DNA from 3 places in the Kosakonia sp. SMBL-WEM22 genome. Region 1 is predicted to be linked to each of the others. Evidence: predicted binding sites of a transcription regulator. Region 1 holds the regulator's gene; each other region holds the start of a gene.
The links. The regulator PhoB, encoded in region 1, activates phosphate uptake and scavenging genes when phosphate is short. The targets are predictions, from matches to a motif close to CTGTCATAAAACTGNCNNAT.
Positions count from the first base shown of each region.

Region 1 (10,854 bases):
TCAGATTGATGCTCACTCTCTGCCGCCTGCGCCAGCTGCTGATGCAGGGTTTGCCACTGGCTTTGCAGGGCCAGGCAGGCGTCGTGCACTTTACGCCACCCCTCCAGTGCCACGCGAGCCTCGCCAACGGCGATATCTTCTGCGGGCAGGGTGTCGAGGATTGGCGCAAGCTGCGCCAGCTGCTCCTGGAGCGCAGTCAGCTGCTGCTGATGCGCCTGCCACTGCTGCGCTTCATCGGCGCGGGCAGCCAGCCACGACGTTTCATCATCTTCGGCGGGCAGCGCCAGGTCGAGTCCTGCAAGGGTTGCGGCCAGGCTTTCGCGGCGGCGCTCAACCGCCTGTTGATAGTGCTCGCTCTGCTGGCGCAACTCATTGATCTGCTGCTGCAGAGTCAGGCGCTGATTGAGCAGGTAAAGCTGATGCTCGTAGGCATCCTGCGCGCTTTGCCAGCTGTTGAGATCGCGCTGCGGCTCAAGGGTGACGTTCAGCGCGGCGCAGGCTTTTGCCCATGCCTCAAGCCAGCTGCGCTCCTCCTCCTGGAGCAGTTTCGCTTCGCGCTCATCTTTCTCGTAACGCTCGGCGAGGCCTTTCAGACGCTCGCCGAGCGCCACGCCCGCCTCTTTCATCGTGCGTACGTCGAGATCGAGTGCATTAAAGCGCGTCTGATTGACGCCCGGTTCGATAGCCTGATAGTGGGCGACCGCCGGGTGCTCCGTTGCGCCGCACAGCGGGCAGGGGTGACCGGGCTGGAGGCGCGCGCGCTCGCTTTCGAGATCCTTAATCCGGCTCTCCAGCTCGCAAATGGTGCGCACCTCGTTCAGTAACTGATTTTTCTCTTTATAGAGTTCACGTTTGTGCGCCAGCTCAGCGGTCAGTTTCTCCTGTTCCGCTTTCAGATCCAGCAGGCTCTGCTGGCGCTGGTTCAACTGCTTACGCAGCGGCGCATAGCGGGCATGCAGAGCGGTCAGTTGCTGGCGCAGCGGGCGGTTTTGCGCACAGAGCGCCATTGCTGCTGCCGTCTCTTCAAGGCTCATCTCAAGAGTGGAGAGTGGTAGCGTGCGCAGGCGCTCCTGCTGGCTCTGCACACGCTGCTGCGCCGAAAACCACTGTTTTTTCTCCTCCGCCAGCTGGCTGAAGAGCGCCCGCCAGCCGGTTAATTCACTCTGCCAGCGCTGGAAGCGGGCGTGCTCGTTTAACCACGACTCCAGGCTTTGCCGCGAGGCAAGCAGCGAGGCTTGCTGCTGTGCGGCGCTGGCGCGTATCTGCGCGCGCTGTAACAGGCTGGCCTGTAAGCGAGTATTCACTTCCTCACTCTGCGCTCGGGTATGCGTTAGCGTTTTGCGCTGATCCTCAAGCCGCTGCCACAGCGGGCGCAGCTGCTGCGCCGGTTGCGCCAGCTCAAGCGCGGCAAGCTGCGGCCTGGCGTCGTTACGCGCCTGTAGCGCCTGCGCCAGCGTCGCTTTTGCCCGCCCGCGCGCTGCTTGTAGTTCTGCTTCGCGGGTGAGCCACTGCGCCTGCGCCTGGGCGCTGCGCTGGGTGTTCAGCAGCGTCTGCTCTTCGTCAGTTAGTGCTTGCAAACGTTGCTCAAGCAGCTCCCGCTGCCCGGCTTCCAGCAGCACGACGCCCTCGGCCTGCGCGCGCAACTGCTCCAGCTCGCCTTTGGCGCTTTTATGCTTCTCAAACACCATCGCCGAAATCTGCCCATAGATCTCGGTGCCGGTCAGCTCCTCCAGTAGTTCAGCGCGCTCGCGCGGTTTGGCGTTGAGGAATGCGGCGAACTGCCCCTGCGAGAGCAACATGGAGCGGGTGAAACGGCCATAATCCAGCCCGGTGAGGGAGGCGGTGAGATCGAGCTTATCTTTGACCTTATCGGCGAGGATTTTCCCCGTTTCGCACAGCGCCAGCTCCACGCGCGGTGCCTGCAGGTTGCCATCCGCCTGCCCGCGGGCGCGCGTCTGGCTCCAGAAGGCGCGATAGGCCACCCCCTTAACTTCAAATTCCACCTCTGCCAAACACTCGGCGGTGTCGCGGGTCATCAGGTCGTTTTGTGACTGCGACAACGTGCTGAGGCGTGGCGTCTCGTGGTAGAGGGCGAGGCAGATAGCGTCCAGCAGGGTGGTTTTCCCGGCCCCCGTTGCCCCGGTAATGGCGAACAGCCCGTTGCTGGCGAAGGGCTCTTCGGTAAAGTCGATTTTCCACTCGCCCTTCAGCGAGTTGATATTTTTCAGCCGTAAACTGAGGATTTTCATGCGTCGTTCTCCTCATCCAGCGCCTGGCGGGTCTCGCCGAACAGCGTATGTAAGCGCGCACTCTGCATCTCGTCGAGCTCCTCCTGTGCCAGCCTGCGGTCAAAGACCTCTTCCACTTTTAACTCGCTCAATGTTTCACGCAGCTCACCGGCGAGCAGACGGTCGCGCAGCTCGCGGCTGCGGCGCACCAGCAGCACTTCGACGGGCAGATCTTCGGTTACCTGCTGGATTTTGCGCTGCATATCGACCAGATAGTCGCTGCTGACAATCTCAATATCGAGCCACACCGGCGGCGTGGCGGGGGCATCGCGCCACTGCTCAAGCTGACGGCAGATATCGGCAAACTCGCCCTTAATCACCGCCAGTGGCTGAGTGGCGGGCACGTCAATAGTGGTGACTTCTGCCAGCTTGCCATCGGCAAATGTCACCAGATTGACCCCTTTGCTTTTTCCTGTCTCATCAAAGCTCAGTGGGATCGGTGAGCCGCAGTAGCGAATATGCTCCGTGCCGCCGATTTTCTGCGCGCGATGGATATGGCCAAGCGCGATGTAATCCGCCGGGGGAAAGTTTTGTGCAGGGAAAGCATCCAGCGTGCCGATATAGATATCACGCACCGCGTCACTTTTACTCGCGCCGACGGTGGTCAAATGGCCGCTGGCGATAATCGGTAACGGCTTATCGCCGCGCAGGTCGCAGGCGGCCTGATACTGCTGCTGATAGTAGTCGGTGATGGCGGCCAGCAGGTGCTGCTGTTTTTGCTGCCCGGACATCCCCGCCTGGCTGACGGTAATGTCGCGCGGGCGCAGAAAGGGCACCGGGCAGAAGACCGCGCCGGGTTCGCCGTCGCGGCGATAGAGCAGAAACGGCGCAACGCCTGCGCTGGCGACTACGGTGGTGTTGAGATACGCGAGGATCTCTTTTGATTCATTGAGGGTCGCCACGGAGTCATGGTTGCCCGCCAGCACGATTAACTGGCAGCCGGTGCGCTGCAAACTGACCACAAAGCGGTTATAGAGCTCGCGGGCGTAGCTCGGTGGCGATCCGGTATCGAAAATGTCGCCCGCCACCACGATGGCGTCGACCTGCTGCTGCTCGGCCGTGGTTAACAGCCAGTCCAGAAAAGCGCTGTGCTCGGCGGCGCGGCTTTTGCTGTAGAAGTTTTGGCCGAGATGCCAGTCCGATGTGTGAAGAATGCGCATAGTGATCCCGTGGCAAAAAAGCATAACGGCGATTATAAACATTAAGCGGGTCAGGGACATCGCCTGGCGCAAATTTGCGTTGTCACATTCGCGCGGGCTGGGTCATATAGCGGTCATCTTATTCATAAATCTGTCATAAAACTGACGCATAATGGCGACGCTATTTATACTGCAGACTAATTAATACAGGGCGAATGATGGCGAGACGAATTCTGGTCGTGGAAGACGAAGCACCGATCCGTGAAATGGTGTGCTTTGTGCTCGAACAAAATGGTTTTCAGCCTGTTGAAGCTGAAGATTTCGACAGCGCGGTAAACCAGCTTAATGAACCCTGGCCGGATCTGGTGCTGCTGGACTGGATGTTACCCGGCGGGTCCGGCATTCAATTTATCAAGCACCTGAAGCGCGAAGCGATGACCCGCGATATTCCGGTGATGATGCTCACCGCGCGCGGTGAAGAGGAAGATCGCGTTCGCGGTCTTGAGACGGGGGCAGATGACTACATCACCAAGCCCTTCTCGCCGAAAGAGCTGGTGGCGCGCATTAAAGCCGTGATGCGCCGCATTTCGCCGATGGCGGTGGAAGAGGTGATTGAGATGCAGGGCTTAAGCCTCGATCCCTCCTCCCATCGTGTTATGACCGGCGAAAACCCCCTCGATATGGGCCCCACCGAATTTAAACTCTTACACTTCTTTATGACCCACCCGGAGCGCGTTTACAGCCGTGAACAGCTGCTGAACCACGTCTGGGGCACCAATGTCTATGTTGAAGACAGAACCGTAGACGTGCATATTCGTCGTCTGCGTAAAGCGCTGGAAGGGAGTGGACACGACCGGATGGTGCAGACGGTACGCGGCACGGGATATCGTTTTTCGACCCGTTTCTGAAATTTGACAGGAGTGTGACGCGTGCTGGAAAGGCTGTCATGGAAAAGGCTGGTGCTGGAGCTCCTCCTTTGTTGTATCCCCGCCTTTATTCTGGGCGCGATGTTCGGCTATCTGCCGTGGTTTTTACTGGCGGCGGTGACCGGGCTTCTGGTCTGGCACTTCTGGAATCTGCTGCGTCTCTCCTGGTGGTTATGGGTCGATAAAAGCATGACGCCGCCGCCCGGCACCGGCAGCTGGGAGCCGCTGCTCTATGGCCTGCATCAGATGCAGATGCGCAATAAAAAGCGCCGCCGCGAGCTGGGCAACCTGATCAAACGCTTTCGCAGCGGTGCCGAATCGCTGCCGGATGCGGTGGTGCTGACCACGGAAGAGGGGATGATCTTCTGGTGTAACGGCCTTGCGCAACAGCTGCTGGGGCTGCGCTGGCCCGATGATAACGGGCAGAACATCCTTAACCTGCTGCGCTACCCCGAATTTACCCAATACCTGAAGAGCCAGACCTTCAGTAAGCCCCTCAATCTGGTGCTCAACAACGGTCGCCACTTAGAGATCCGTGTAATGCCCTACAGCGAGCAGCAGCTGCTGATGGTGGCGCGCGATGTCACGCAGATGCACCAGCTGGAAGGGGCGCGGCGCAACTTTTTTGCCAACGTCAGCCATGAGCTGCGCACGCCGCTGACGGTGCTGCAGGGCTACCTTGAGATGATGCAGGAGCAGACGCTGGAGGGCGCACCGCGCGAAAAAGCGTTACACACCATGCGTGAGCAAACCTCGCGGATGGAGGGGCTGGTGCGCCAGCTTCTCACCCTGTCAAAAATCGAAGCCGCGCCGACGCACGGTGCGAATGAAGTGATTGATGTGCCGATGATGCTGCGCGTGGTGGAGCGGGAAGCGCAAACCCTCAGTCAGCAGAAACAGAGCTTCAGCTTTGAAATTGACAGCCAGTTGAAAGTGCTGGGCAGCGAAGAGCAGCTGCGTAGCGCCATCTCGAACCTGGTCTATAACGCGGTGAATCACACCCCCGCCGGGACGCATATTATCGTGCGCTGGCAGCCGGTGGCGCACGGTGCGGAGTTTAGCGTTGAGGATAATGGGCCAGGGATCGCCGCCGAGCATATTCCGCGCCTGACTGAGCGTTTCTACCGCGTGGATAAAGCGCGCTCCCGGCAGACCGGCGGCAGCGGGCTTGGTCTGGCAATAGTCAAACACGCGGTAAATCACCATGACAGCCGGCTTGATATCAGCAGCACGCCGGGCAAAGGGACGCGATTTAGCTTTGTCTTACCGGAACGCCTGATTGCCAAAAACGCCCACCCTTAATCACCTTGTCAGCTTATCTTTCCGGCGGCTTGCTGCGGCGAGCCGCTCTGCCTCGCCTCATCGTGCGACTGCAACGTAGTTTGTACGGTTGTTGCTTTTTTGTTCGCACGATCAGCCACGTGTTTTTCTGATAAATAGAGTTTTTCACTGGCTGGTTTCTGCTGTTTAGTATAACTATCTGGTTTTGCGATCCCGACTTGCCTTTAAACGTTATAAGCGTTTAAATTGCGCCCCATGCATTGTCAGACCGACTGTGTTTGCGTGGTAAACCGAAAAACTATTCTTCGCCACGCAGTGCATTAAGCATTTCCCGCTGATTTAACGCGTTAATGATGCGTTATTGTCCGGTGCGGAGAGGCTAATTATTCAACATATTTACGACACCACATCCACAGGCAGTAAACATTATGACCCATCACTTAAAACCGCGTGACATCATCGCGCTGGGCTTTATGACCTTCGCGCTGTTTGTTGGCGCAGGTAACATCATTTTTCCTCCTATGGTCGGCTTACAGGCGGGTGAATTCGTCTGGACGGCGGCGCTGGGCTTCCTGATTACTGCGGTGGGCCTGCCGGTGCTAACGGTGGTTGCGCTGGCAAAAGTGGGCGGCGGCATTGATAGCCTCAGCACACCGATTGGCAAAGTCGCGGGCGTGCTGCTGGCAACGGTCTGCTATCTTGCCGTTGGGCCGCTGTTTGCCACGCCGCGTACTGCAACCGTCTCTTTTGAAGTGGGTATTGCGCCGCTGACCGGCGACGGCTCTTCGGCGCTGCTGATCTACAGCCTGGTCTACTTTGCATTGGTGATCCTGGTCTCTCTCTATCCGGGCAAACTGCTTGATACCGTCGGCAATTTCCTTGCGCCGTTGAAAATTATCGCTCTGACGATTCTGGCAATCGCTGCGCTGGTGTGGCCTGCCGGTCCTATCAGCCATGCGCTGGAAGCCTACCAGACTGCGCCGTTTTCTAACGGTTTCGTCAATGGCTACCTGACGATGGATACCCTCGGTGCGATGGTCTTCGGTATTGTTATCGTGAATGCCGCCCGCTCGCGCGGCGTGACTGAAGCGCGTCTGTTGACTCGCTATACCGTCTGGGCGGGTCTGATGGCCGGCGTTGGCCTGACGCTGCTCTATCTGGCGCTCTTCCGCCTTGGTTCTGACAGCGCGACGCTGGTCGATCAGTCCGTTAACGGCGCGGCGATTCTCCATGCTTACGTTCAGCACACCTTTGGTGGCGCGGGCAGCTTCCTGCTGGCAGCGCTGATTTTCATCGCCTGTCTGGTGACGGCGGTTGGCCTGACCTGCGCCTGCGCAGAGTTCTTCGCCCAGTACCTGCCGCTCTCTTACCGCACGCTGGTCTTTATCCTCGGTATCTTCTCGATGGCGGTCTCAAACCTTGGTCTGAGCCACCTGATCCAGATTTCGATTCCGGTGCTGACGATGATCTATCCGCCCTGTATCGTGCTGGTGGTCTTGAGCTTTACCCGACCTTTCTGGCATTGTTCCACCCGCGTCATTGCGCCGACCATGTTTATCAGCCTGCTTTTTGGTATCCTTGACGGCGTGAAAGCCTCCGCGTTTGCTGAGCACCTTCCTCTCTGGACACAGCGCTTACCGCTGGCGGAGCAGGGCCTGGCCTGGCTGTTGCCGAGCCTGGTGATGGTGGTTCTGGCCGCTATCTGGGATCGTGCGGCGGGACGTCAGGTGACCTCCAGCGCGCATTAACAGCAGCAAGCACGGTTTGTTGAACCACGGGGTAGCGCACTCCGTGGTTTTTTATTTTTTGTGATGAATAACGGCAGTGGAAACGATGGAAAGTACGAATAAGCTGAAGCGTGGGCTAAGCACCCGCCACATTCGCTTTATGGCGCTGGGTTCAGCGATCGGCACCGGGCTGTTTTACGGCTCCGCGGACGCCATCAAAATGGCCGGGCCCAGCGTGTTGCTGGCCTATATTATCGGCGGGGTCGCGGCGTATATCATTATGCGTGCGCTGGGCGAGATGTCCGTGCATAATCCGGCCGCCAGCTCTTTCTCACGCTATGCGCAGGAAAACCTCGGCCCGCTGGCCGGTTATATCACTGGCTGGACCTACTGCTTTGAAATTCTGATTGTCGCCATCGCCGACGTCACCGCCTTCGGCATCTATATGGGCGTCTGGTTCCCGACGGTGCCGCACTGGATCTGGGTACTGAGCGTGGTGCTGCTGATCTGCGCCATCAACCTGATGAGCGTAAAAGTCTTCGGCGAGCTGGAGTTCTGGTTCTCCTTCTTTAAAGTCGCCACCATTATCATCATGATCGCCGCCGGTTTTGGCATCATTATCTGGGGGATCGGCAACGGCGGGCAACCGACCGGCATCAGCAACCTCTGGAGCCACGGCGGCTTCTTCAGTAACGGCTGGTTGGGCACGGTGATGGCGCTGCAAATGGTGATGTTCGCCTACGGCGGTATCGAAATCATCGGTATTACCGCCGGGGAAGCGGAAGAGCCGGAGAAGTCGATTCCGCGCGCCATCAACTCTGTGCCGATGCGTATTCTGGTCTTTTATGTCGGCACGCTGTTCGTCATTATGTCGATCTATCCGTGGAACCAGGTGGGCACCAACGGTAGCCCGTTTGTGCTGACCTTCCAGCATATGGGCATCACCTTTGCCGCCAGCATCCTGAACTTTGTCGTGCTGACTGCTTCGCTGTCGGCGATCAACAGCGATGTGTTTGGCGTCGGGCGTATGCTGCACGGCATGGCGGAGCAGGGCAGTGCGCCGAAGATGTTCGCCAAAACCTCCCGCCGCGGCATTCCGTGGGTGACGGTGCTGGTGATGACGCTGGCGCTGCTGATGGCGGTCTATCTCAACTACATCATGCCGGAGAATGTCTTCCTGGTGATTGCCTCACTGGCGACCTTCGCCACGGTGTGGGTGTGGATCATGATCCTGCTGTCGCAGATTGGTTTCCGCCGTCGCCTCTCGGTGGACGAAGTGAAAGCGCTGAAGTTTAAAGTGCCGGGCGGCGTGGCGACCACCGTTGCCGGGCTGATCTTCCTGGTATTTATCATTGCGCTGATTGGCTGGCACCCGGAAACCCGCATTTCGCTCTATGTCGGCTTTGCATGGATTGTGCTGCTGCTGATTGGCTGGGCGTTTAAACGCCGGGCATAAAGATCCAGTAGCGTCATCTCTCTTCGTAGGTCGGGTAAGGCGTAGCCGCACCTGGCGTTATGCCTGATGGCGCTACGCTTATCAGGCCTACGATCTCTGCGCATTTAAACGCCGACGTAAATTCTCTGGCGTTATTGTTTCGCCCTTGTAGGCCGGGTAAGGCGTAGCCGCCACCCGGCGTTATGCCTGATGGCGCTGCGCTTATCAGGCCTACGATTCCCCCTTTTCTCTGTCTTATCTCTGCGCCCCGTCTCTCCCCCCCCTAAAAAGAGGGAAAGAATGAGGCGGGCCGGGCCGAACGTTAGCTACAGTGATCCTGATTATGTAAAGGGGATCGTTGATGTTGAATGCATGGCACCTGCCCGTCGCGCCGTTTGTGAAAGCGCACCAGCAGCAGTTAATCATTAACCTCTGGCTGCGCGGCACGGATTTACCGTCGCGCGTCACGCTGCGAATTGAGATCGATAACGAAGAGACGCCGGTTGCGATGCACCGCGCGCGCAACACCGCTAATAATGGCGTCACCCTCTGGCGCGCCGCTATTGATATCAGCAACGGCCAGCCGCGCCGCCGCTACAGCTTTAAACTGCTGTGGGACGATCGCCAGCTCTGGTTTACGCCGCAGGGCTTTAGCCGCTTCCCGCCCGCCAGGCTTGAGCAGTTTGCCATCGATGCGCCCGACGAAGGCCCGGCGTGGGTCGCCGATCAGGTCTTCTACCAAATCTTCCCGGATCGCTTTGCCCGCAGCGAGGCGCGCACTGCGCAGCAGGACCAGCGTTACTGGCACCACGCCGCAGGGCGCGAGATTCGTTTTTGCGACTGGGATGAGCCGCTTACCGGCGAAGCGGGCGGGTCGACCTTTTACGGCGGCGATCTGGACGGCATCAGCGAAAAGCTGCCTTATCTGAAAAAGCTCGGCGTCACCGCGCTCTATCTCAACCCGGTATTTGTCGCCCCCAGCGTGCATAAGTATGACACTGAAGATTACCGCCACGTCGACCCGCAGTTTGGCGGCGACGAGGCGCTGCTGCGTCTGCGCCGTAACACGCAGGAGAATGGCATGCGGCTGATCCTCGACGGCGTCTTTAACCATACCGGCGACTCCCATGCCTGGTTCGACCGTCATAACCGTGCCACCGGCGGGGCCTGTCATAACCCCGATTCGCGCTGGCGCAGCTGGTACAACTTTGATGAAAATGGCTACGCCCATGACTGGCTGGGCTACGCCAGCCTGCCGAAACTCGACTACCGCGCTTCGTCGCTGATTGAGGAGATCTATCAGGGCGAGGAGAGCGTTGTGCGTCACTGGCTGAAAGCGCCGTGGAATATGGACGGCTGGCGGCTCGACGTGGTGCATATGCTGGGAGAAAACGGCGGGGCGCGAAACAACCTGCATCACGTCAGCGGCATTACCCGGGCGGCAAAAGAGACCCAGCCTCAGGCCTATGTGGTGGGCGAACACTTTGGCGATGCGCGCCAGTGGCTGCAGGCCGATGCTGAAGATGCAGCGATGAACTACCGCGGCTTTACCCTGCCGGTATGGGCGTTTCTCGCCAATACCGATATCTCCCTTGATCCGCAAAGTATCGATGCGCAGACCTGCGCTGCCTGGATGGATAACTATCGCGCCGCGCTGTCGCACCAGCAGCAACTGCGGATGTTTAACCAGCTCGACAGCCACGACACGCCGCGCTTTAAAACCATTCTCGGCAAGGATATTGCCCGCCTGCCGGTGGCGGTGGTGTGGCTCTTTTGCTGGCCCGGCACGCCCTGCATCTACTACGGCGATGAAGTAGGATTGGATGGCGCGAACGATCCCTTCTGCCGCAAACCCTTCCCGTGGCACACAGCGCAGCAGGATGGCCACCTGCTGGCGCTTTACCAGCGGATGACGAAGCTGCGTGCCCGCAGCCAGGCGCTGCGTCACGGTGGCTGTCTGGTGGTCTTTGCCCGGCAGGATGTGCTGGTTTTTCTGCGTGTCTATCGCCAGCAGCGGGTGCTGATTGCCATTAACCGCGGCGAAGCGTGTGAAGTAGT
Region 1 covers NZ_CP051488.1:1,134,844-1,145,697, forward strand. Annotated here, with positions in the region: gene sbcC (exonuclease subunit SbcC) at 1-2,249, opposite strand, end outside; gene sbcD (exonuclease subunit SbcD) at 2,246-3,448, opposite strand; gene phoB (phosphate response regulator transcription factor PhoB) at 3,646-4,335, shown strand; gene phoR (phosphate regulon sensor histidine kinase PhoR) at 4,357-5,655, shown strand; gene brnQ (branched-chain amino acid transporter carrier protein BrnQ) at 6,063-7,382, shown strand; gene proY (proline-specific permease ProY) at 7,468-8,817, shown strand; gene malZ (maltodextrin glucosidase) at 9,158-10,854, shown strand, end outside.

Region 2 (10,854 bases), 1.9 Mb from region 1:
GTAGCACCAGCGCTGCTCGGCGTTATTCACATTGTCTTTAAAGACAATCTCAACGCCCGGACAGAGTACCGCTTTCGCTTTCAGCAGATGCATCAGGCGGGAGACGGAGAAGCGCGGGCTGTCGAAGAAGGATTCATCCGGCCAGAAGTGAACGCTGGTGCCGGTATTGCGCTTACCGCAGGTGCCGATGACCTGCAGATCCTGCACCTTATCGCCATTCTCGAAAGCGATGCTGTAGACCTGGCCGTCGCGTTTGACGGTCACTTCCACGCGCCGCGACAGGGCGTTAACCACCGAAATACCAACGCCATGCAGGCCGCCCGAGAACTGGTAGTTTTTATTGGAGAACTTACCGCCCGCGTGCAGGCGGCAGAGGATCAGTTCGACAGCAGGAACGCCCTCTTCCGGGTGGATATCCACCGGCATACCGCGCCCGTCGTCGATAACTTCCAGCGACTGGTCGGCGTGAAGAATGACCTCCACGCGCTTCGCGTGGCCCGCCAGCGCTTCATCCACGCTGTTATCAATAACTTCCTGCCCCAGATGGTTAGGGCGCGTGGTATCGGTATACATCCCCGGACGGCGGCGAACCGGCTCAAGCCCGGTGAGTACCTCTATGGCATCAGCGTTATAGGATTGCGTCATGGTGTATTCGTAGATAGTGATCGCATCGTTTCCGGCGGCTTATTCAAGCCCAAGGAAATCGATAATCTGTGTGAAATGTTTCTCAAAGCCCGTGAAGGCGTGATTTCCGCCCTCTTCAACTGTCTGGCGGCAGGCATCGTAATAGGCCACCGCCTGGCGGTAATCGAGCACTTCGTCCCCGGTTTGTTGCAGCAGCCAGATCAGATCCGGCGCCTCAAGCGGGTCAACTTGCATCACTTTGAGCTCGTAAATATGGCGAGACTCTAGCACATATTGCTGCCCTGTGTAGGGGTTCTCGTTAGGGCCGAGATAATCCGCCAGCAATTCAAACGGCCGCACCGCCGGATTGACCACCACCGCCGGCAACATAAAGCACTGCGAGAGCCATGTCGCCAGATAACCACCGAGTGAAGAGCCGACAATACCGAGCGTTTTTCCGCCCCGCTCTAGCACCAGCGACTCCAGCATCTCTGCGGCTTCGGCCGGATAGGGTGGCAGCTGCGGCACCACCATTTCAATATGCGGATGCTGCTGGGCGACCCATTGCGCCAGCTGCGTCGCTTTGCCGGAGCTGGGCGAACTGTTGAAACCATGTATATAAAGAAGCGTTGACATCAATAGCCTTCTGAGGCGGTATCGGGCCTGAATTCGCTCCCCGCCAGACGGCACACTTCGGTGTGCAGCGTTCCGTCAGGGTAGAGATCCAGCCAGCGCCAGCCTGGCGCGATGGTATCGAGCGTGAAGCTGGCACAGTGCGGCTTAAACTGTACGCAGGTGGACGGCGTCGCCAGCAGGCGGCGGCCATTCCAGTTGAGATCCAGTTCCTGGTGGATATGCCCGCATAGCAGCGTACGCACCTGCGGAAAGCGTTGCAGGACGTTATCCAGCTCCGCGGCGTTGCGCAGGCTGTGCTGATCGAGCCAGCTGCAGCCGGACGGCAGCGGGTGATGATGCAGAAGCAGTAACGTATGACGCTGCGGGCTATCGGCGAGTTTTTTCTCCAGCCAGTCGAGCTGAAATTCGCTTAGCTCACCGTGCGGCACGCCGAACACCTGGCTGTCGAGCAGCAGAATTTGCCACTGCTCACCGATAAAAACACGTTTAGCGGATGAGATACCCGCATCCTGCAACGCGCTGTACATGGCAGGTTGAAAATCGTGATTGCCCGGCAGCCAGACGCAGGGTGCGTCGAAGCTTGCGATGCCTTCAGCAAAGTGCTGATAAGCCGCAGCGGTATGATCCTGCGCCAAATCGCCGGTGGCGACGATCAGATCGCACGCACGCTGCTGAGCCCGGATCGCGTTCAGTACCGCCTGATAGCTCTCCCAGGTATTTACTCCTAACAGCGTTTCATGCTTTTTGGCGAACAGGTGAGAATCGGTTATTTGTAATACCCTGACTCTGGACTCACTCCCCAGAGAGAGGTTTAACAGGCTTTCCAAATGGTGTCCTTAGGTTTCACGACGCTAACAAACCGGAATCGCCATTGCTCCATGTGCTAAACAGTAACGCAGCCAGTCGGCCAGAAACTGGTTAATTTGATGCTTTTCGTCGCGTTGATGCAACTTTTTATTGGGGTAATCATACCGCGCTTTAAATCGAAAGATCTGCTGGCTCGAACACACTTCGGCCACCATCGCATCGTGATACAGGCGCACTGTCATTGAGGGCAGGCTCCAGTAGCTGACGGCAGGCGCGGTCTGTTCAATCTCCACAAGCGTAGTGTAGCGGGTGGATTCAACAATCGTTAATCGGTACTGCGCATTGGTCACCTGATAACTTACCGCTTCGCCCGCCTCATCATTACGCGGTAGCAGGCGGCGCAGCTGGGCGAAATTGGTTTCGCACAGGCGCATCATTTCCGGGAAGTCAGGTGTGTAACGCTTCATTTTTTCCACTCGTTTTGTAAGCTCTCATAATGCAGCTGCAGCCATTGCAAGGCGATGACAGACGCTGCGTTGTCAATTGTCCCCTCTTCTACCCACTGGTAAGCCTGTTCCCGGCTCACCACATGAACACGAATATCTTCGTTTTCATCCACCAGACCATGAATACCTGAGGCCTGTGTGGCATCCACTTCACCAACCAATACGGCAGTGCGCTCGCTGGTCCCCCCCGGGCTTGCCAGGTAGCTCAGCATCCTTTTTACGCGTCCGACCGCTAAACCGGCCTCTTCATCCGCTTCACGCCGGGCAACCTCTTCATCCGATTCGCCCGTTTCGATCATGCCGGCAACCATTTCCAACAGCCACGGCGTGTCGCTGGTATCAAACGCCGCGATGCGGATCTGTTCGATCAGCACAACTTCGTCGCGCACAGGGTCATAGGGTAGCAAGACTGCGGCATGACCGCGTTCAAAAATTTCACGCTGCACTTCGCCACTCATTCCACCATTAAAAAGACGATGGCGAAAACGATAGCGAACGAGCGAAAAAAAACCGGTGTAGAGCGTTTCCCGTGCAATAATTTCTACATCATTTTTTGTGAAAGTGACGATGGATGAGTCTGGCTTATTCATTGGCGGCATCTCATATGAAGTGATGATAAATCGGTGGATTTTCAAGCCTGTTTTACGCGTGTTTCAAGCGCTATGTGTTAGATTGATGCAAATTTATGCCGATGGCACGTTACGCCAAGCTTTCGCGGTGCGTACTTCTGGTAGAATCTGCGATTATTTTTTCCAATTTAGATCAGCGCTAGTACTGCTTCACAACAAGGAATGCAAATGAAGAAATTGCTCCCCCTCTTTATCGGCCTGAGCCTGTCCGGTTTCAGTGCGATGAGCCAGGCAGAAAACCTGTTACAGGTTTATCAGCAGGCGCGTTTAAGCAACCCGGATCTGCGTAAATCCGCCGCCGACCGCGATGCCGCCTTCGAAAAGATCAATGAAGCGCGTAGCCCGTTACTGCCTCAGCTTGGTTTGGGGGCAGATTACACCTATACCAACGGTTTCCGCGATAGCCAGGGCGTCGATTCCAGCGTGACCAGCGGTTCACTGCAATTAACGCAGACCATTTTTGATATGTCGAAATGGCGCGCGCTGACTTTACAGGAAAAAAGTGCCGGGATTCAGGATGTCACCTGGCAGACCGACCAGCAGACGCTGATGCTGAACACAGCCACCGCCTACTTCAACGTACTGAGCGCTATTGATACGCTCTCTTTTACCGAAGCGCAGAAACAGTCTATTTATCGCCAGTTAGATCAAACCACCCAGCGTTTTAACGTTGGCCTGGTTGCCATCACCGATGTGCAAAACGCCCGCTCACAGTATGACACCGTGCTGGCGAACGAAGTTTCCGCACGTAACGCACTGGATAACGCAGTAGAGACACTGCGCCAGGTAACCGGCAATTACTATCCGGAACTGGCCTCGCTGAACGTTCAGAGCTTTAATACTGATAAACCGCAGCCGGTTAACAATCTGCTGAAAGAAGCAGAAAAACGTAACCTGACGCTGTTGCAGGCGCGTTTAAGCCAGGATCTGGCGCGCGAGCAGATTCGCCAGGCGCAGGATGGTCATTTGCCGACTCTGGATTTGACCGCCTCTACCGGTGTGTCAAACTCCTCCTACAGCGGCTCCAGAACACGTAATAACTCGCAGTTTAGCGACTCCGACGTTGGTCAAAACAAAGTCGGCCTGAGCTTCTCACTGCCGCTCTACCAGGGTGGTCAGGTGAACTCGCAGGTTAAACAGGCGCAGTATAACTTCGTGGGTGCCAGCGAGCAGCTGGAGAGCGCGCACCGCAGCGTGGTGCAGAACGTTCGCTCCTCCTTTAATAACGTGAACGCCTCGATCAGCAGCATCAACGCCTACAAACAGGCGGTGGTCTCTGCGCAGAGCTCACTCGATGCGATGGAAGCGGGTTACTCGGTCGGTACACGCACAATTGTTGACGTGCTGGATGCCACCACTACGCTTTACAACGCCAAGCAGCAGCTCTCAAGCGCTCGTTATAACTACCTGATTAATCAGCTTAATATTAAGCAAGCTCTCGGTACGCTGAACGAGCAGGATCTGGTCGCGCTCAACGGCGCGCTGGGCAAATCCATCTCTACCGCGCCAGAGAGCGTGGCACCGGAGAACCCGGAGCAGCAGGCTAAGGTTGAGAACTTCGGCGCGGGTGCACAACCTGCCGCCGCGCGCACCGGTCTGACGCGCTAAACACCCGCAATACATCACGGGGGCGCACAGCCCCCGTTTTTACGTAAGGCAACGTAAAGGCCTTCCCGCCTCGCTTTAACTTCGCCCCCCCATCCTCTATCCTGATTGTTTATTCATGCCTTTGGGTCCACAGGAAGATAACAATGAAACGGACAAAAAATATCAATCATGCGACGTTCCGCAAAAGCTGGAGCGCACGTCATTTAACGCCTGTCGCGCTGGCGGTCTCCGCCGTGTTTATGCTGGCAGCCTGTGAACAAAGTGACGAAACGGTTTCTATGTACCAGAACGCTGACGACTGCTCCTCGGCGAATCCAGGTAAAAGCGCGGAGTGTAAAGCCGCCTATAACAATGCCTTAAAAGAAGCCGAACGTACCGCGCCGAAATACGCCTCGCGCGAAGATTGCGTGGCCGAGTTTGGCGAAGGCCAGTGCCAGCAGGCACCCGCGCAGGCAGGCGTAGGCGCGCCGGGCACTGAAAACCAGGCGCAGAACCAGTCCAGCGGCAGCTTCTGGATGCCGCTGATGGCCGGTTACATGATGGGCCGCTTAATGGGCGGCGGCGCGGGCTTTGCTCAACAGCCACTTTTCAGCTCGCGTAACCCGGCAAGCCCGGCTTACGGGCAGTACACCGACGCCTCCGGTAAGGGCTACGGCGCAGCGCAGCCGGGCCGCACCGCAACGGTGCCAAAAACCGCCTTAGCGCCGAAACCGGCAACTACCACCACCGTAACCCGCGGCGGCTTTGGTGAATCTGTCGCTAAACAGAACACCATGCAGCGCAGCAGCGCCTCCGGCAGCTCCAGCCGTTCAATGGGTGGCTGACGTCGATGGAGAGAATCAGCATTAGCGAGCGCCCGGACTGGCGCGAGAAGGCAACGGAGTATGGCTTTAATTTTCACACCATGTATGGCGAGCCCTACTGGTGTGAAGATGCCTACTACAAACTAACGCTTGCCCAGGTTGAGAAGCTGGAGGATGTTACCGCTGAACTGCACCAGATGTGTCTGCAGGTGGTAGAGAAGGTCGTTGCCAGCGATGAGCTGATGACTAAATTCCGCATTCCGAAACACACCTGGGGCTTTGTGCGCCAGTCGTGGGCCACGCGTCAGCCTTCGCTCTATTCACGTCTCGATCTCGCCTGGGATGGCGTCGGTGAGCCTAAGCTGCTGGAAAATAACGCTGACACGCCGACCTCGCTGTATGAAGCTGCCTTCTTTCAGTGGATCTGGCTCGAAGATCAGCTCAACGCAGGCAATCTGCCCCAGGGCAGCGATCAGTTCAACAGCCTACAGGAGAAGCTTATCGCTCGCTTCGTCGAGCTGCGCGAGCAGCACGGCTTCCAGCTGCTGCACTTCACCTGCTGCCGCGACACGGTAGAAGATCGTGGAACGGTGCAGTACCTTCAGGATTGCGCGGCGGAAGCGGAGCTGGCCTCTGAGTTCCTCTATATCGAAGATATCGGCCTCGGCGAAAAGGGTCAGTTCTCCGATCTGCAGGATCAGGTGATCGGTAACCTCTTCAAGCTCTATCCGTGGGAATATATGCTGCGCGAAATGTTCTCCACCAAGCTGGAAGATGCCGGCGTGCGCTGGCTGGAGCCGGCCTGGAAGAGCATCATCTCCAATAAGGCGCTACTGCCGATGCTGTGGCAGATGTTCCCGGATCACCCTAATCTGCTGCCCGCCTGGTTTGCCGATCAAGATCATCCGCCGATGGAGAAGTATGTGGTGAAACCGATCTTCTCCCGCGAAGGTGCCAACGTCTCGATCGTTGAGAACGGCAAAACCGTCGAGTCGGTGGAAGGCCCGTATGGCGAAGAGGGGATGATCGTGCAGGAGTTCTACCCGCTGCCGAAGTTTGGCGACAGCTATACGCTGATTGGCAGCTGGCTCATAAACGATCAGCCCGCCGGCATCGGCATCCGCGAAGATCGGGCGCTGATCACCCAGGATCTCTCCCGCTTCTATCCGCATATCTTTGTCGAATAAGTAAAAACCCGGCCATCAGCGCCGGGTTTTTTATTCCCTCTGGCTCAGCCTACATCACGCCGAACAGCTTCGGCAGGAAGAGTGAAATGGCCGGAATATAGGTCACCAGGAGCAGCACCACGAACAGGATGGCGTAGAAAGGCAGCATCGCCTTCACTACCTGCTCGATCTTCTGTTTACTCACCGCGCTGGCGACAAACAGCACCGATCCCACCGGCGGCGTAATTAACCCAATCCCCAGATTGACCAGCATAATCATGCCGAAATGCACCGGATCGATACCCAGCGCATTGGTCACCGGCAGCAGCACCGGCGTCAGGATCAGGATCAGCGGCGCCATATCCATCAGCGTGCCGAGCAGCAGCAGCATGATGTTAATGCACATCAGGATCACATACTTGTTGTCGGAGAGCTGGGTAAACGCCTCGGTGATGCGGCCCGGCAGCTGCATATAAGTCATCACCGCGCCGAAAGCAGAGGCGAAGCCAATCAGGATCATCACGATGGTGACGGTTTTCACCGTGCGGTACATCAGCTTCGGCAGCTCGGACCATTTGTAGTCACGATAGATAAACATGGTGACGAAAAAAGCCCACAGACAGGCGATCGCCGCCGATTCGGTAGCGGTGAAGATCCCGGAGAGAATGCCGCCCATGATGATCACCACCGTCATCAGCCCCCACAGCGTATCGGCAAAGATCTTTAACGCCTGGCGAAACGGCACGCGCTCCCCTTTCGGATAGCCGCGCTTATGGGCAAAGACCACGCACATCACCATCAGGGTAAAACTGAGCAGCAGGCCAGGCAAAATCCCGGCGATAAACAGCGCGGCGATGGAGACGGTTCCGCCCGTCGCCAGCGAGTAGATCACCGAGTTGTGGCTGGGTGGCGTCAGGATCGCCTGCACCGATCCGCTGGCGGTAACGGCGGCAGCGAAATCGCGCGGGTAACCCTTTTTATCCATCTCCGGGATCATCACCGAGCCAATCGAGGCGGTATCTGCCACCGACGATCCCGAAATGGCACCAAAAAAGGTCGAAGCGACGATATTGACCAGCGACAGGCCGCCGCGGATAAAGCCGACAAAGATATAGGCAAAGTTGACCAGCCTGCGGGCAATGCCGCCCTCCGCCATAATCGCCCCGGCCAGAATAAAGAACGGGATCGCCAGCAGTGAGAATTTATTGACGCCGTTGGTCAACTGGATCATCACCGCTTCCAGGGGAATATCGATATACCACGCGCCGAGTACCGCGCTGATGCCGACCGCATAGGCGACCGGCACGCCAATCGCCAGCATAATGGCGAGCGTAAAGACCAGAATAAATGCATCCATAGAGGTTCCTTACCGGAGTCAGCTCGACGAGCCGAGCATCACCACCGGACGGTGGTACTGCGCGCCAAAAAGCATCTTCTCGACAATAAACAGAAGGGTGATCGCAGAGCCAATCGGCAGCGGTAAATAGCTCTCTCCGGCGGTAAAGAGCGGGAACTCCGCCACCGGCTGCTCCCACAATTCGGCACACAGCGTCGCGCTATACCAGAGAATGAAGAGGCTGATGGCCATCAGCATCAGATCCGCCAGCAGGAAACAGATCTTACGCAGCGGCTCGCTTAACCTGTCGGTCATCATGGTGACGGCGATATGCGATCCGGCGCGGTAGCTCACGGCAGCGCCGATAAAGGTAAAGGTCACCATGCAGATGATCGCCACCGGCTCCGGCCAGGAGAGCGCACTGTTCAACACATAGCGGGCAAAAATCCCCACGGGGATAATCGCCACCATCACTAACAGCGCAATACCCGCCACCCACATCGAGAGACGATAGAGAATATCCATTAACAACGAATAGCGTTCTGCCATAACGGTTTTCCCGGTAGAAGTCGCAAACGGGCAGGCGAAGCTGCCCGGCCAGCTTACTGCACGTCCTGAATCCGCTTAATCAGATCCTGGTGCGCGTTACCGTACTTATCGCGTACCGACTGCGTGGCATCGTAGAAAGCTTTGGTGTCGATGTCGTGGAACTGCACCCCGCCCGCCTTCATCGCCTGTAACGACTTCTCGTTATAGGCTTTCCACAGCTCGCGCTGCTCTGCCTGCGCCTCTTTCGCCAGCTTCAGGATCAGCTCCTGATCCTCTTTTTTCAGCTTGTCCCACTTAGCTTTTGAGAAGAGAAACAGCTCGGGAATGATGAAGTGTTTGCTCCAGGTGTAGTTCTTCACTACCGGCAAATAGTTGTGCGCCACAAAGGTCGGCGGGTTGTTCTCCGTGCCGTCAATCACCCCGGTTTGCATGCCGCTGAAGACTTCACTCACCCCCATCGCCACCGAGTTCGCCCCCATCGCTTTCAGGGTATCGAGGGCAATCGGGCTACCCTGCACGCGGATTTTCATCCCCTTCAAATCTTCCGCTTTCGTGACAGGCGCTTTGGTGATCAGGTTGCGCGTGCCGGCATCCATCCAGCCGAGGAAAATCAGCCGCGATTTGCTGCTGGCCGAGAGCCGGTTGCCAATCTCCTGGCCAATCATGCCGTCGAGCACTTTGTGCATATGATCTTCATCGCGAAAGATATAGGGCAGCGTGAAAACGTTAATCTCCGGCAATATCGCCGCCACAGGCGTCATTGAGACGCGAATGATGTCGATCGCGCCGATTTGCGCCTGCTCAATCACCTGCTTCTCATCGCCTAATACGCCGCCGGGAAAGGTTTTAATTTCCAGCCGGCCATCGGTGGCTTTACTTAATTTCTCACCCATATGTTTTACCGCCACGACATTGGGATAATCCGCCGGGTGAACATCGGCAGCGCGAAACGTTTGTGCGAGCGCGGTATGCGACATAAAGAGCAGAGCGGAACCGATCGAAAGAGTCAGAAAACGTTGTGCAGAGTTCATATTGCCGGATCTCCAGAGGTTTAATTTTTGGCACAGTCAAAACTGCCGCGAGCAGAGAGCGCGTGGCTGGGAATCAAGAGTGGTTATGGGTATGAGAACAGGTCAATCAGAAGAGTAGTGACTGGTGAGAATTTGCGCGACGATGGGGTTCACAAAAAAACATCAAATTCAGCACAGCGTTTCATTTTTGCAGCGTAGCTCTTTTTATTTTCATAAAAACCCCGGTTCAATGGCGTTTTTTTGCGATCTTTCTCCGGTTTCCGCGATCCTGACGTAAAAAATGGCGCATTGCGCGCCATCGTTTTTACCCCACCTGCACCGACAGCATGCTGATAGAAGCCATCTCCATCCCCTCAACGGGAATCGACAGCGGCTCGTTGCCATCCCATGCGCCAAGCACATAGAGCAGCGGCAGAAAGTGTTCCGGCGTTGGATTGGCGAGCGAACCGCTATCATGGTCGAGATAGTTGACCAGCGGGTGCTGCTCAACCGGCCCCTGCCACGTCAGGTTCTGCTTCACAAAATCGTTGAAAGCGACTGCCCATGGAAAAGGCGTGGTGTCACCGTGCCAGCGCGCCGTACGCAGGTTATGCACCACGTTGCCGCTGGCGACAATCATCACCCCTTCATCGCGCAGCGCAGCGAGCTTACGCCCCAACTCCATATGCCACGCTGCCGGTCTGGTGCTGTCGATACTGAGCTGCACCATGGGAATATCCGCATTGGGGTACATCTTGATCAGCACGCCCCAGGAGCCATGATCGAATCCCCAGGCTTCATGATCGAGCGTCACCGGCAGCGGGGAGAGTAGCTCCACCAGCCGCTGTGCCAGCGCGGGCGAACCGGGCGCGGGGTAATGCACGTCGTGCAGCGCCTGCGGAAAACCGCCGAAATCATGGATTGTTTGCGGTGTCTCCATCGCCGTTACGCCAGTACCGCGCGTAAACCAGTGCGCAGAGATCGCCACAATCGCTTTCGGACGCGGCAGCGTATCGCCCAGTTTCTTCCAGGCGCGGGTATAAACGTTATCCTGCAGCGCATTCATTGGGTTGCCGTGCCCCAGAAACAGCGCGGGCATACGAGGTGCAGACATGAGGATATCCTTACAGAAGATGCCAATATGATGAAAGCAGGTTACGCTTTTTCTCAGGGGGATGAA
Region 2 covers NZ_CP051488.1:4,282,065-4,292,918, forward strand. Annotated here, with positions in the region: gene parE (DNA topoisomerase IV subunit B) at 1-645, opposite strand, end outside; gene yqiA (esterase YqiA) at 685-1,260, opposite strand; gene cpdA (3',5'-cyclic-AMP phosphodiesterase) at 1,260-2,087, opposite strand; gene HF650_RS20550 (DUF1249 family protein) at 2,112-2,534, opposite strand; gene nudF (ADP-ribose diphosphatase) at 2,531-3,163, opposite strand; gene tolC (outer membrane channel protein TolC) at 3,371-4,810, shown strand; gene HF650_RS20565 (DUF1190 family protein) at 4,954-5,634, shown strand; gene HF650_RS20570 (glutathionylspermidine synthase family protein) at 5,640-6,800, shown strand; gene HF650_RS20575 (TRAP transporter large permease) at 6,850-8,136, opposite strand; gene HF650_RS20580 (TRAP transporter small permease) at 8,155-8,664, opposite strand; gene HF650_RS20585 (TRAP transporter substrate-binding protein) at 8,718-9,695, opposite strand; gene HF650_RS20590 (hypothetical protein) at 9,845-9,994, opposite strand; gene ygiD (4,5-DOPA dioxygenase extradiol) at 10,000-10,788, opposite strand.
Region 2: the regulator PhoB is predicted to act here: its motif matches at 3,236-3,255, upstream of nudF (ADP-ribose diphosphatase).

Region 3 (10,854 bases), 2.2 Mb from region 1:
ACAGCGATCCCGGAAGCGCCGTTAACCAGCAGGTTCGGGATCTTGGTTGGCATCACATCTGGGATTCGCTCAGTGCCGTCGTAGTTATCAACGTAATCGACGGTCTCTTTTTCCAGATCGGCCATCAGCTCATGGGCGATTTTCGCCAGGCGGATTTCCGTATAACGCATTGCCGCGGCGGAGTCGCCATCGATGGAACCAAAGTTCCCCTGGCCGTCGACCAGCATATAACGCAGCGAAAAGGGCTGTGCCATACGAACAATGGTGTCATACACCGCGGAATCACCATGGGGATGGTACTTACCGATTACGTCACCAACGACACGGGCAGATTTTTTGTAGGCTTTATTCCAGTCATTGCCCAATACGTTCATGGCGTAAAGTACGCGACGGTGAACCGGTTTCAGGCCATCTCGGACATCCGGAAGCGCACGGCCAACAATGACCGACATCGCATAGTCCAGATAGGAGCTCTTCAGCTCTTCCTCGATGTTAACCGGTGTAATTTCTCTCGCAAGGTCGCTCATCTAACCGCTATCCCTCTACTGTATCCCGGATTCAAAGGTCGCAAATTATAACACAACCGGTTTGATACAGGTAAACCTATAACACCCCGGCAAAGGTTTATTCATGCCGTCGGCCTGATATACTCTCAGGTCTTATTGAGAGAGGAGTAAATGCGCCCATGAATGCCGAAAAACCGTCGGTTGCTCAGAACGTTGATCATGCAGAAATCGCCAAGTTTGAAGCCGTCGCTTCACGCTGGTGGGACACAGAAGGCGAATTTAAACCTTTACACCGTATTAACCCGCTGCGCCTCGGCTATATCGCTGAACACGCCGGCGGCCTGTTTGGCAAACGCGTGCTGGATGTCGGCTGCGGCGGCGGCATTCTCGCCGAGAGCATGGCCAAAGAGGGTGCGCAGGTGACCGGGCTGGATATGGGCGCGGAGCCGTTGCAAGTTGCGCGTCTGCACGCGCTGGAGTCGGGAGTGCAGGTCGACTACGTCCAGGAAACGGTCGAAGAGCATGCTGAAAAACAGGCCCAGGGTTATGACGTGGTGACCTGCATGGAGATGCTGGAGCACGTGCCGGATCCGCAATCGGTGGTCAGAGCCTGCGCTAAGCTTGTAAAGCCTGGTGGTCACGTTTTCTTTTCGACCATCAACCGTAACGGGAAAGCGTGGCTGATGGCGGTGGTTGGCGCAGAGTATGTGCTGCGCATGGTGCCAAAAGGCACGCACGACGCGAAGAAGTTTATCAAGCCTGCAGAGCTGTTAACCTGGATTGACGATACGGTGTTACAGGAGCGTCACATTACCGGGTTACACTTTAACCCGCTGCTCAATAAGTTCACCCTCGGACCGGGCGTTGATGTTAACTACATGTTGCATACAACGGCGAAAAATCGCTAACGTCATGCGCTAATGTTATGAAGATTGCGCAGCCGCAAATCGCGCAATCTTCCCCGCCGATGAAGAAATCAGCACTCGATCAAAATTTCATTTTTTTTTTCAGATTATTGACAACCTCTGCAAGCCTTATGCGACGAGGACTTAGCGTTTATTACGCTTTCGCAACCTCAAGTTAACGCCAAAATCAACTCTTGTACTCAAAAGAATCCTTACTAGAATACTCACCATATAGCGTTTCTCTTATCGCAAACCCCCTATATATAGTATTTATCCACAGAGTTAGTCACAGTGCTGATTTGTGGATAATACGGGGGATACTTTTATTTCACGGACAGGTAAGCAAATGAATCAGAGTCTGCTGGTGACAAAGCGTGATGGTGGCACTGAGCGCATCAATCTCGACAAAATTCATCGAGTACTGGATTGGGCCGCAGAAGGGTTGAGCAACGTTTCCATCTCTCAGGTGGAGCTGCGTTCACATATTCAGTTTTACGACGGTATCAAAACCTCCGATATCCACGAGACCATTATTAAAGCCGCTGCGGATCTCATCTCCCGCGATGCGCCGGACTATCAATACCTTGCCGCGCGCCTGGCGATTTTCCACCTGCGTAAAAAAGCCTACGGCCAGTTCGAACCGCCTGCGCTGTTCGACCACGTGAAGAAGATGGTTGCGCTGGGTAAATACGATCATCATCTGCTGGAAGACTACAGCGAAGAAGAGTTCCAGCAGATGGACGGCTTTATTGATCACTGGCGTGATATGAACTTCTCCTACGCGGCCGTTAAGCAGCTGGAAGGGAAGTACCTGGTGCAGAACCGCGTGACCGGCGAGATCTACGAGAGCGCGCAGTTCCTCTATATTCTGGTTGCTGCCTGCCTCTTCTCAAACTACCCGCGCGAAACCCGTCTCGACTACGTGAAGCGTTTCTATGACGCGGTCTCGACCTTCAAAATTTCGCTGCCGACGCCAATTATGTCCGGCGTGCGTACCCCGACGCGCCAGTTCAGCTCCTGCGTACTGATCGAGTGCGGCGACAGCCTGGACTCCATCAACGCCACTTCCAGCGCGATTGTGAAGTACGTTTCCCAGCGCGCCGGTATCGGCATCAACGCGGGTCGCATCCGTGCGCTGGGTAGCCCGATCCGCGGCGGTGAAGCGTTCCACACCGGCTGTGTGCCGTTCTACAAACACTTCCAGACGGCGGTGAAATCCTGCTCGCAGGGCGGCGTTCGCGGCGGCGCGGCGACTCTCTTCTACCCGATGTGGCATCTGGAAGTCGAAAGCCTGCTGGTGCTGAAAAACAACCGCGGCGTAGAAGGCAACCGCGTGCGTCATATGGACTACGGCGTACAGATCAACAAACTGATGTATACCCGTCTGCTGAAGGGCGAAGATATCACCCTCTTCAGCCCGTCCGACGTACCGGGTCTGTATGACGCCTTCTTTGCCGATCAGGATGAGTTCGAGCGTCTGTACACGCAGTACGAGAAAGATGACGCCATCCGCAAACAGCGTATTAAAGCGGTCGATCTCTTCTCGCTGATGATGCAGGAACGCGCCTCGACCGGCCGTATCTACATCCAGAACGTCGACCACTGCAACACCCACAGCCCGTTCGATCCGGCTGTTGCGCCGGTGCGTCAGTCCAACCTGTGCCTTGAGATCGCTCTGCCGACCAAGCCGCTGGAAGACGTTAACGATGAAAACGGTGAGATTGCGCTCTGCACGCTCTCTGCCTTTAACCTCGGCGCGATTAAGAACCTCGACGAGCTGGAAGAGCTGGCAACGCTGGCAGTGCGCGCCCTCGACGCCCTGCTTGATTACCAGGACTACCCGATCCCGGCCGCAAAACGTGGCGCGATGGGTCGTCGTACCCTCGGTATCGGCGTCATCAACTTCGCGTACTGGCTGGCGAAAAACGGCAAGCGCTACTCCGACGGCAGCGCCAACAACCTGACGCACCAGACCTTCGAAGCGATTCAGTACTGGCTGCTGAAAGCCTCCAACGAGCTGGCGAAAGAGCAAGGTGCCTGCCCGTGGTTCAACGAAACCACCTACGCGAAAGGCATTCTGCCGATCGATACCTATAAAAAGGATCTCGATGGCATTACCAGCGAGCCGCTGCACTACAACTGGGAAGCGCTGCGTGACGATATCACTACACACGGCCTGCGTAACTCGACGCTCTCTGCCCTGATGCCGTCTGAAACCTCGTCGCAGATCTCCAACGCCACCAACGGCATTGAGCCGCCGCGCGGCCATGTGAGCATCAAAGCCTCGAAAGATGGCATCCTGCGCCAGGTGGTGCCGGATTATGAAGAGCTGAAAGATGCCTACGAGCTGCTGTGGGAAATGCCGAATAACGACGGCTACCTGCAACTGGTCGGCATTATGCAGAAGTTTATCGACCAGTCGATTTCAGCGAACACCAACTACGATCCGACCCGCTTCCCGTCGGGCAAGGTGCCGATGCAGCAGCTGCTGAAAGACCTGCTGACCGCCTACAAATTTGGTGTGAAGACGCTCTACTATCAAAACACCCGCGATGGCGCGGAAGATGCGCAGGATGACCTGGTCCCTTCTATCCAGGACGATGGCTGCGAAAGCGGCGCATGTAAGATCTAACTAAGGGGCGGGGAAACCCGCCCTTTTTTTCGCAAGACAGGACTCACATTCATGGCATACACCACCTTTTCTCAGAAGAAAAACGATCAGCTGCTCGAGCCGATGTTCTTTGGCCAGCCGGTGAACGTGGCGCGCTACGACCAGCAAAAATATGACATCTTCGAAAAGCTGATCGAAAAGCAACTCTCCTTCTTCTGGCGTCCGGAAGAAGTTGATGTTTCCCGCGATCGCATCGACTTCCAGGCACTGCCGGAACATGAAAAACATATCTTTATCAGCAACCTGAAGTACCAGACGCTGCTGGACTCAATTCAGGGCCGTAGCCCGAACGTTGCGCTGCTGCCGCTCATCTCCATTCCGGAGCTGGAAACCTGGGTGGAAACCTGGGCGTTTTCAGAAACTATTCATTCGCGCTCCTACACCCATATTATCCGCAATATCGTTAACGATCCGGCGGTGGTGTTTGACGATATCGTCACTAACGAGCAGATCCTCAAGCGCGCAGAAGGGATCTCCTCCTTCTATGACGAGCTGATTGAGATGACCAACTACTGGCATCTGCTGGGCGAAGGCACTCATACCGTGAACGGCAAAACCGTCACCATCAGCCTGCGCGAGCTGAAGAAGAAGCTCTATCTCTGCCTGATGAGCGTGAACGCGCTGGAAGCGATTCGCTTCTATGTCAGCTTCGCCTGCTCCTTCGCCTTCGCCGAGCGCGAACTGATGGAAGGCAACGCCAAAATCATCCGTCTGATCGCCCGCGATGAAGCCCTGCACCTGACCGGCACCCAGCATATGCTGAATCTGCTGCGCTCAGGCGCTGACGATCCTGAGATGGCGGAGATTGCCGAAGAGTGCAAAAAGGAGTGCTACGATCTGTTTGTGCAGGCGGCACAGCAGGAGAAAGAGTGGGCGGAGTATCTCTTCTCCGGCGGCTCAATGATTGGCCTGAACAAAGATATCCTCTGCCAGTATGTTGAGTACATCACCAACATCCGTATGCAGGCGGTGGGCCTCGATCTGCCATTCCAGACTCGCTCGAACCCAATTCCGTGGATTAACACCTGGCTGGTCTCTGATAACGTGCAGGTGGCGCCGCAGGAAGTGGAAGTGAGTTCCTACCTCGTCGGCCAGATCGACTCGCAGGTCGATACCGACGATCTGAGCAACTTCCAGCTGTGATGAGCCGGGTTACGCTCCGCCTCTCCGGCACGCAGGTGCATTGCCCGGAAGAGCACCCTTCCCTGCTGGTGGCGCTGGAGTCCCAGCAGGTGGAAGTTGAATACCAGTGCCGCGAAGGCTACTGCGGCTCCTGCCGCTGTCGGCTGGTAGCAGGCCAGGTGGACTGGATTAGCGAGCCGCTGGCCTTTATCAACGAAGGGGAAATTTTGCCCTGCTGCTGCCGGGCGAAAGGCGACATCGAGATCGAGATGTAAAAAAATGCCGGGTGGCACTGCGTTTACCCGGCCTACAGTTTCTGCACACTCATCCTTTCCGTAGGCCTGATAAGCGAAAGCGCCATCAGGCAATATGCCGGGTGGCACTGCGTTTACCCGCCCTACAGTTTTTGCACGCTCATCCTTTCCGTAGGCCTGATAAGCGAAAGCGCCATCAGGCAATATGCCGGGTGGCACTGCGTTTACCCGCCCTACAGTTTTTGCACGCTCATCCTTTCCGTAGGCCTGATAAGCGAAAGCGCCATCAGGCAACATGACGGGTGGCACTGCGTTTAACCGGCCTACAGTTTCTGCATACTCATCCTTTCCGTAGGCCTTATAAGCGAAAGCGCCATCAGGCAATATGCCGGGTGGCGCTGCGTTTACCCGGCCTACAGTTTCTGCACGCTCATCCTTTCCGTAGGCCTGATAAGCGAAAGCGCCATCAGGCAACTTCGCTTATCAGTACCCTGCTTTTATTTCCGCTTCAAAAACTGCACCGCTTTATCAGGGAAATCGGTAAACAACCCATCGACCCCGGCCTGGTGATACAACACTTCATAAAGCTGATTCACATCGGCGGCATACGGTGGCAGCTGATCGGCGCGCACTGTAAACGGGTGCACCTGCAAATGGCTGGCATGCGCCTCTTTCACCATTGCCGTTAACTGCACGTGTCCCGGCTTCGAGTCATCCGCCACCAGCATATGGTAGTCGGGGCCGATACCATCCGCGTACTGCGCAATCTGCTTCATCGCGCCGGGTTTCAGCATCCAGTCATAATCATAATTGACCCATTTGCCGTCCGGCTGCTTCTGCTGGGTTTCATTCCATTTGGTATAGGCAATCAGCTGCACCAGATTGAGATCCATCCCCATCTTCGGCTCAAGTTCGTTTTTAATACGCTTGAGTTCATCGGCGTCGAAACACTGCAAATAGACCTTATCTTTCTTGCTGCTGTAACCGTACTTCTTCAGCACCTCAAGGGTCGCCTTCGCAATATCTTTCCCTTCCTGATGGTGGAACCACGGGGCTTTGATCTCCGGATAGATACCGATATCTTTGCCGGTCGAGTGGTTCAGCCCCTGCACAAACTCAATCTCCTCTTCAAAGGTATGAATACGGAAATCGGATTTGCCCATCGGAAAACGGCCCGGGAACACCTGTTCTCTCTTGCCGTTCTTTAACTCAAACCCTTCGGTGAACTTTAGCGAGCGGATCTCATCCAGCGTGAAATCGATGGCATAGTAACGACCATCTTTGCGGGCGCGGTCAGGGAAGCGCTCGGCGACATCGGTGACGCGATCGAGATAGTGGTCATGCAGCACCACCAGACGATCGTCTTTGGTCATCACCAGATCCTGCTCCAGATAATCCGCGCCCTGGGCATAGGCCATCGCTTTGGCAGGCAGCGTATGCTCCGGCAGATAACCGCTGGCACCGCGATGGGCGATCACCAGCTTTTCGGCGGCCAGCGCCTGGCCTGCCATCAGGCCCGCCAGCAGCAGGCCTGTGGTCATGCGGCTAAAGGACAATTTCATAACATCTCCTGTTATTGACGACGCGCAAGCACGTCAGCGTGATGGCGTTTTTCGCCAATCATCACCACGATCAGCAGCAGAACCGCTAACACGCTGCCACCAATCATCACCATGAAACCGCCATCCCAGCCGAAGAAATCGACGGTATAGCCAACAATGGCGCTCGCCGCCACCGAACCACCGAGGTAGCCAAACAGGCCGGTAAAGCCCGCCGCGGTACCGGCCGCTTTCTTCGGCGCCAGCTCCAGCGCGTGCAGACCAATCAGCATCACCGGGCCGTAAATCAAGAAGCCGATAACGATCATGCAGGCCATATCCACGCCCGGGTTGCCCGCCGGGTTGAGCCAGTAGACGATGGTGGCGATGGTCACCAGCGTCATAAAGAAGACGCCGGTCGCGCCGCGGTTACCTTTAAAGACTTTGTCCGACATCCAGCCGCAGATCAGCGTGCCGGGAATGCCCGCATATTCATAGAGGAAGTAGGCCCAGGAGGATTTATCCAGCGCGAAATGCTTCACCTCTTTCAGGTAGGTCGGCGACCAGTCGAGGATGCCGTAGCGCAGCAGATAGACAAAGACGTTAGCGATGGCGATGTACCACAGCAGCTTGTTTGGCAGCACATACTGCATAAAGATCTGCTTCGCCGTTAGCTCCTCTTCATGTTTGTCGCTGTAATCATCCGGGTAGTCGTTTTTGTACTCTTCAATCGGCGGCAGACCGCAGGATTGCGGCGTGTCGCGCATCAGTGCGAACGCGATTATCGCCACCAAAATGGCCCCAAAGGCCGGCATATAGAGCGCCGCATGCCAGTCGTTAAACCACGCCATTCCCAGCAGGAAGAGCAGCGGAGGCAGGCCTCCGCCGACGTTATGAGCGCAGTTCCACACCGACACAATGCTGCCGCGCTCCTTCTGCGACCACCAGTGCACCATCGTGCGTCCGCACGGCGGCCAGCCCATCCCCTGGAACCAGCCGCAAAGAAACAGCAGCACAAACATCACGGCGATGCTGGAGGTGGCCCACGGCACAAAGCCCATAAACAGCATCACTGCCGCCGCGAGGATCAGACCGGCGGGCAGGAAAACGCGCGGGTTCGAGCGATCCGACACCGAACCCATAATGAATTTTGAGAAGCCGTAGGCAATGGAGATCCCCGACAGCGCAAAGCCCAGATCGCCGCGCGAGAAGCCCTGCTCAACCAGATAGGGCATCGCCAGCGCAAAGTTCTTACGCACCAGGTAGTAGGCGGCGTAACCAAAGAAAATGCCCAGAAAGATTTGCCAGCGTAAGCGGCGGTACAGAGGATCAACCTGCGCGTCGGGCAGACGCGCCTGGTGGGGGGCCGGTTTGAAAATGCTCAACATAAACTGCCTCCGTGGCACGGTAAAAGTCATGACAACAGGCGTCATGAGTGAAAACGAAAATCGCTTGGGTTATACGCGGCGGATTGTAGAGAAAGTTTTGACGAGAAAGAATGAAATGCCACATATAATGTTACAGAAATATGACAAAGCTCTAACTTCGTGCGGAAAAGTGCATTTCACTTTCGTTTCTTGTTCGTATATGCGCGATATCAAACAAACCACAGTAAGGGTATGGCTAAATGGTCGGTAAAGAACGTCGACCAGCCAGGAGACGACCGTGCCCTACTCAAACGACTACGATGTGATCATTATTGGCGGCGGCGCAACGGGTGCCGGTATCGCCCGTGATTGCGCCCTGCGCGGCCTGCGCGCTGTCCTGCTTGAACGCCATGACATTGCCACCGGTGCCACCGGCCGCAACCACGGCTTACTGCACAGCGGCGCGCGTTATGCGGTGACCGACAGCGAATCGGCGCGCGAATGCATCGCCGAAAACCAGATCCTCAAACGTATTGCCCGCCACTGTATTGAAGCGACCGACGGGCTGTTTATCACCCTGCCGGAAGACGATCTGAACTACCAGTCACACTTTATTGCAGCCTGCACCCGCGCCGGGATTGCCGCGCAGGCCATTAGCCCACAGGAAGCCAGGCGCATGGAGCCGAGCGTCAACCCGCAGCTAATCGGCGCGGTGCGTGTGCCGGACGGTACTGTCGACCCCTTCCGCCTCACCGCCAGTAATATGCTTGATGCCCGCGAACACGGCGCAAAAATCCTCACCGGGCATGAAGTGTGCGGCCTGCTGCGCACGGGCGACACGGTGTATGGCGTGCGCCTGCGCCATCTCGCCAGCAATGAAATCCGCGATCTGCATGCGCCGGTGGTGGTCAATGCCGCCGGGATTTGGGGCCAGCGCATCGCGGAGTATGCCGATCTGCGCATTCGCATGTTCCCGGCAAAAGGCGCGCTGCTGATCCTCGATCACCGCATTAATCAGCATGTCATCAACCGCTGCCGCAAGCCTGCCGATGCCGATATTCTTGTGCCCGGCGACACCATTTCACTGATTGGTACCACCTCAACGCAGATTGATTATGCCGATATCGATAACGTGCGCGTCACGCCTGATGAGGTCGATATTCTGCTGCGTGAAGGGGAGAAACTGGCGCCAGTGATGGGGCAAACGCGCATCCTGCGTGCCTATGCTGGCGTGCGCCCGTTGGTGGCGAGCGATGACGATCCCAGCGGGCGTAACGTCAGCCGTGGCATTGTGCTGCTCGACCACGCCGCGCGCGACGGGCTGGAAGGGTTTATCACTATTACCGGCGGCAAGCTGATGACCTACCGTCTGATGGCCGAATGGGCAACGGATGCGGTTTGCCGCAAGCTCAACCATAACGTAGCCTGCACCACGGCGACAAAAGCGCTGCCGGGATCGCTCGGTTCACCAGACGAGGCGCTGAAGAAAATCATCTCCCTGCCGACGCCGCTGCGCGGTTCAGCGGTCTACCGCCACGGCGATCGCGCCCCGGCGTGGCTCGCCAGCGACCGGCACAGCCGCAGCCTGGTGTGCGAGTGCGAAGCCGTTACCGCAGGCGAGGTGCAGTATGCGGTGGAAAACCTCAATGTCACCTCACTGCTCGATCTGCGCCGCCGCACCCGCGTCGGCATGGGCACTTGCCAGGGCGAGCTCTGCGCCTGCCGTGCCGCCGGGCAGCTAAACCGGCTGCACGTTACGCGCGACAACGAGGCGCGCAGGCAGCTGGCGGCGTTTCTGAATGAGCGCTGGAAGGGAATTAAACCTATTGCCTGGGGCGATGCGCTGCGTGAGAGCGAGTTTACCCGCTGGGTTTACCAGGGTCTGTGCGGGCTGGAGAAGGAGCAGGATGATGAGATTTGATACGGTGATTATCGGCGGCGGGCTGGCAGGCTTGCTGTGCGGCATTCGTCTGAGCGAGGGCGGCCAGCGCTGCGCGATTGTCAGCCGCGGCCAGAGCGCGCTGAGCTTCTCTTCCGGCTCTCTCGATCTGCTCTCCCGTCTGCCAGACGGCAAAACGGTCGGCACACTGACAGAGGCCATTGCGCATCTGCAACACCATCACCCCGAGCACCCCTATGCGCGGCTCGGCGCTGAACGCGTGTGCCGTTATGCGCGGCAAACTCAAACCCTGCTCGCCGACTGCGGGCTAAAAATGCAGGGCGATGTCGATACGCCGCACCTGCGCGTCACGCCGCTGGGCAGCTGGCGCCGGGCGTGGCTCAGCCCGCAAGAGATTGCGTTGAAACCGCAGCAGGGGCTGCGCGTCGGTGTCGTCGGCATCAGCGGCTTTCTCGATTTTCAGTCCGAGCTGGCAGTGGACGCGCTGCGCCAGCGCGGTATTGCTGCCGGGGCGGAAGAGATTGCGCTCCCGCTTCTCGACACGCTTCGCGATAACCCGAGCGAGTTTCGCGCCGTGACCATTGCGCGCCA
Region 3 covers NZ_CP051488.1:3,333,873-3,344,726, forward strand. Annotated here, with positions in the region: gene gyrA (DNA topoisomerase (ATP-hydrolyzing) subunit A) at 1-527, opposite strand, end outside; gene ubiG (bifunctional 2-polyprenyl-6-hydroxyphenol methylase/3-demethylubiquinol 3-O-methyltransferase UbiG) at 686-1,414, shown strand; gene nrdA (class 1a ribonucleoside-diphosphate reductase subunit alpha) at 1,758-4,043, shown strand; gene nrdB (class Ia ribonucleoside-diphosphate reductase subunit beta) at 4,095-5,225, shown strand; gene yfaE (class I ribonucleotide reductase maintenance protein YfaE) at 5,225-5,479, shown strand; gene glpQ (glycerophosphodiester phosphodiesterase) at 5,956-7,020, opposite strand; gene glpT (glycerol-3-phosphate transporter) at 7,032-8,384, opposite strand; gene glpA (anaerobic glycerol-3-phosphate dehydrogenase subunit A) at 8,662-10,284, shown strand; gene glpB (glycerol-3-phosphate dehydrogenase subunit GlpB) at 10,274-10,854, shown strand, end outside.
Region 3: the regulator PhoB is predicted to act here: its motif matches at 8,512-8,531, upstream of glpT (glycerol-3-phosphate transporter).